2 regions of the Rhizobium sp. CFBP 13644 genome follow, and region 2 is predicted to be linked to the other one. Evidence: riboswitches for the same ligand, from Rfam matches in the RefSeq annotation. Region 2 holds a riboswitch; the other holds the start of a gene.
What was found. Region 2 has a riboswitch for cobalamin ahead of IFT53_RS01350 (CbtB domain-containing protein). Riboswitches for the same ligand answer to the same signal wherever they lie in the genome.
Positions count from the first base shown of each region.

Region 1: it holds a riboswitch for cobalamin, as region 2 does, so the genes downstream of both, IFT53_RS22225 (ABC transporter substrate-binding protein) here and IFT53_RS01350 (CbtB domain-containing protein) in region 2, are expected to answer to the same signal.

Region 1 covers NZ_JACYVF010000013.1:62,259-64,457, reverse strand. Annotated here, with positions in the region: gene IFT53_RS22230 (glucose/quinate/shikimate family membrane-bound PQQ-dependent dehydrogenase) at 1-468, shown strand, start outside; cobalamin riboswitch at 622-847, shown strand; gene IFT53_RS22225 (ABC transporter substrate-binding protein) at 1,058-2,065, shown strand; gene IFT53_RS22220 (FecCD family ABC transporter permease) at 2,069-2,199, shown strand, end outside.
Region 2 covers NZ_JACYVF010000001.1:273,219-275,417, forward strand. Annotated here, with positions in the region: gene IFT53_RS01335 (type 1 glutamine amidotransferase family protein) at 1-68, shown strand, start outside; gene IFT53_RS01340 (hypothetical protein) at 65-379, opposite strand; gene IFT53_RS01345 (CbtA family protein) at 381-1,094, opposite strand; gene IFT53_RS01350 (CbtB domain-containing protein) at 1,108-1,290, opposite strand; cobalamin riboswitch at 1,442-1,697, opposite strand; gene IFT53_RS01355 (cytochrome c) at 1,727-2,199, opposite strand, start outside.

The DNA.
Region 1 (2,199 bases), on a different contig from region 2:
AAGGGTAGCGAGCAGGGTCTGAACAGAAATGATGGCGCGCCCTATGGTGTGTTGATGGGACCCTTCCTCGGACCGCTCGGCATTCCATGCCAGGCTCCGCCATGGGGATATGTTGCGGGTGCTGATCTGCGAACCGGTGACGTTGCCTACAAGCACAAGAACGGCACCGTCTATGACATGACGCCGCTTCCCCTGCCTTTCAAGGTTGGCGTTCCCGGCATTGGTGGACCCATGATTACCAAGGGTGGCGTTGCCTTCCTCGGTGCGGCGGTGGACAATTATCTGCGCGCCTATGATCTGACCACGGGCAAGCAGCTTTGGGAAGGTCGTCTTCCAGCCGGTGGACAGGCCACGCCGATGACCTATGCTATGGATGACGGAAAGCAGTATGTGGTGATGGTTGCAGGCGGCCATGGCTCCGTCGGCACAAAGCCCGGTGACTATGTCATCGCCTACACGCTGCCATAACAGCTACAAGATTGATAATTCGAGATGGAAGCCGGGAAGAGATTCCCGGCTTTTTCGTGCGATAGGATGAGCCGTGAAACATCGAAAATCAACGCTTGCAAGTCGATATGTAATAACATAACAATTATTCGACTTGACGGTATGTCGCGATTGCGTCTAACTGGTTGCGACGGTTCCAAGCGAGCAATCGTGAGGAATAATAGGGAATACGGTGAGGACCTACATCCGATGCCGTGGCTGCCCCCGCAACTGTGAGCGGATTGTCGAGCCCTATGACGCTTTTTTAAAAGTGTCATGCCACTGCAAAGCGATTTGCGGGAAGGTTGGGCGAAGGCGCAAATCCGTGAGCCAGGAGACCTGCCGTCATATGTTCAATCCAATTCGCGGGCGGGGATGCCCGGAACAGGAGACGTCGTGATTGCATCGAGCGCTAGCCTGCGCCTTATTCATCTGCCATGTCCCGGTTTCAGATCGTCCCAACGTCCCGTCTTTGCGGGCTGACAGTCTAAACATGTTCATACCCAGTTGCGCCTTGCGCAACTCATGACGATCGGGGACTATCGAAATGACATTACACTTCAGGCACGCCATGGGCGCTGCCATCTTCGCGGTTGCAAGCTCGTTTGCGGCGCTGCCTTCTGCCCATGCGGCGCAGACGTCCTATCCTTTGACACTCAAGAATTGCGGTCGGGATGTCACCTTCACGCATGCGCCTGAGCGCACCGTCGCCGTTGGACAGAGCACCACGGAAATTCTCTATCTGCTGGGCCTTTCAGATAAGGTTGTCGGCACGGCGGTTTGGGTCGGCCCTGTGATCAAGGGCTATGAAGAAGCCAATGCCAAGATCGACCGGCTTGCGGATAATGACCCGAGTTTCGAGAGCGTTCTGGCCAAGAAGCCAGACTTGGTAACGGTGCAATATCAATGGCATGTCGGCCCGGAAGGTGTGGTTGCCAAGCCTGAACAGTTTGAAGAACTGAAGATCCCGGTCTACACATCGCCCGCCGATTGCACCGGCAAGGACAATTCCGGTGGTGGCGATGGCGTGCGCCATTCCGTGTTCACCATGGACCTGATCTATCAGGAAGTGGCCGACCTCGCGCAAATCTTCAATGTTCAGGACAAGGGCGAAAAGCTGGTGGCCGAACTGAAGGCCCGCGAAGAGACCGCTCGCAAGAAGATCGTTTCCGCCAAAGGCCAGCTTTCCGCAGTCTTCTGGTTCTCCAGCGCAGAGCTTGCAATAGACCCTTACGTTGCAGGCAAAAACGGCGCACCCGGCTATATCATGTCGGCACTCGGCATCAAAAATGTCATAGAAAGCAATGAAGAGTGGCCGACGGTCGGTTGGGAAACCATCGCCAAGGCTAATCCCACAATCGTCGTGGCGGGCAAGATGGATCGCAGGCGCTTTCCGGCAGATGATGTCGCGCTCAAGCAGAAATTCCTGAAGGAAGATCCGGTTACGAGCCTGATGCCATCAGTCAAAGAGGGCCATATCGTCACCATGGACGCACAGGCGATGAACCCCACGATCCGCACCATCGATGGTATCGAAGTTCTGGCCGACGCTATCGTCCAGCTTGGGCTTTCCAACTAGGCCATGGGTGCCTGTTTCACAATAACCCGTGCCGTCTTGCTGGCGGCCGGGCTCCTGGGTCTGGCGCTCTGGCTCGGCGCAGCCATTGGCGAGACATCCATTTCCATGGATGTCGTTGCCAAGACGGTGGCAAA
Region 2 (2,199 bases):
AAGCGCTCGATCTCTGGGGGCCGGAGGCGGAGGCCGAGATGGCCGGGTTTGCGGCGGAGCATCTCTAACGGCGGTCAAGCACACGACACGCACGCGCAGTCCCCTCAATCGGATTTTCTGTCATCGCGCGCCTGACGTCTCTGCTGTTGATGTGCAGGCTGCGATCGGCGGGAAGTTTCAGGCTGCTGATCTTGGCTGAGGCGGCCTTGAGAAAGGCCTCCCGGTTCTCAGCAAAGAACTGAAGACACGCGGCCTTTTGCGGCTCTTTGCCCAGCAAAGCCTTGAAGGCCAGCCGGTGCATGGCGCAGGGCGCGCCATGGCCGGGAACGGAAAAACGCAAGGCATCGAGCCCGTCGCTCCATTCACTTGCGGTTTCCATATTATCTCGCAACGTCGACACGTTTGAGAAGATGGCCGCTCAAGGTTCCCAAGATGATCCAGAACACGAAGCTGGTCACGGTTGCCAGAACGACGAAACGGCGCTCCAGCGGCAGAGGTGCCAGCGCGTGTTCACCCGCTGGCGGCAAGGGCGCGCCGATGATGTGGGGAGCGGCCATCAACACCAGAGCCAGAATGACCGCCCATGCTTCCGCCCGTTTGAAGGCAAGTAGCGCCAGACCGCCCGCCGTGGCAGCAACGGTTGCCACCCACCACATCTGACGCGCACCAAGCTCTGCGGCGGGGCTGCCGGGCAGTTCCGGCGGCAGGCCGATGGCCGGGGCCAGCATGACGGCGGCAAAACCGGCAAGGCCCCAGAGCAGCCCTTCCCGCCAGCCGCCTGCGGAATTGCGCAAGGAAATCAGAGCCGTGAGCACCAGCGCATAGCCGATGGCAGTCAGCACATTGGCGGCGATGGTGTACGCATTGCGCTCGAAGCCATCGGCGGGCGCCCACGCTTCTGGATCGTGGTGATGATCTGCGGGTGCGCCCGCCTCATGGGTGTGCGCATGCGCAACCTCTGCGCCGCGGCTTTCGAAGGTTTCGGCCTGAAGGATGAGCGGCGTGGTGCCGATGGCCTGCATGGCGCTGACGGCCAAACCGGCAATCAAGCCCACCAGAACGGCGGTGAAAACGATATTACGGAAAAATGGCATGATCTTCCTCCCCTCAATGGCAAGGGAAGGCGTTGGCGTGGCGCGTATCATGCGCGGCATTGTGCACGGCTTCTACCTGCGAGAAGCCGACAAAGCCCACGATAAACAGGCCGAGCAAGGCTGCTGTCAGCGATTGCGCAAGTCTTGAGGTTGAGGACGAGACGGCGCTTGCCGCCGTATTCTGGTGGATAGACATGGTGACCCTTTCACGTGCGGGTGGGCGTCATTCTGATCAAAAGACCCACGACCGCATTCAACATTCACCACGGGGAAAAGAGACACAGGGTCTTGAAGGCGGGAATATCCCGACCTGAAAACCGTGCTGTTCCGGACACCCCGCCGGCATTGACGACACTTCCGTGATGGCAGGTATCCTGGCTTGCGGGTCACAACCTTGAAAACACCTTCCCGGTCCTTTGTTTCGCATCGTGCTTTACGAAATCCCGGAGAATTTCGTGCCGATGGGCCAGACCAGTGGCAATACGTTTTCAGGCTCTCCGCTCACAGTTGCGGGGGCAGCCACGAATCAAAGCTTGAGGCTCCTATCGTGTTCCCTTTTCACTTTCCGGGCGAACCGGAAAGACCATCACACAACCGTTATCCTGCGGACGGGTTGAGGAGTCAATGGCTTCTCAGGGAGAAGGAAGTGCCTTGAGATAGGCCGCAATGGCCTGGCGGTCTTCGGCAGGAAGACGGGCCATATTCTGCTGGACTTTGACCATGGATCCACCGGCACTATCGAAGTCCGGCGTGAAGCCGGTTTCCAGATAATTGGCGATATCCGCTTCACTCCATGAGCCGATGGTCTGCGATTCCGGGCGAATATCGGGAATGCGCCCCTCGCCTTCCGGGTTCGGTCCACCGGCAAGCCACTGGCCCTTCATGAAGCCGCCCAGCGCATCTCGCGGGGTATGGCACTCGCCGCAATGGCCGGGGCCTTCCACCAGATATTGGCCGCGAACGACCTGCGCATTCGCATTGGCAATCTCGACGCGCGGTTCGCCCTTATCGAAATACAGGAACTTCCAGCCGCCAAGAACAAGCCGGATGTTGAAGGGAAATGGCAGATCGTGGCCGGGCGCATCATTGGTGCTGGCGGGCAAGG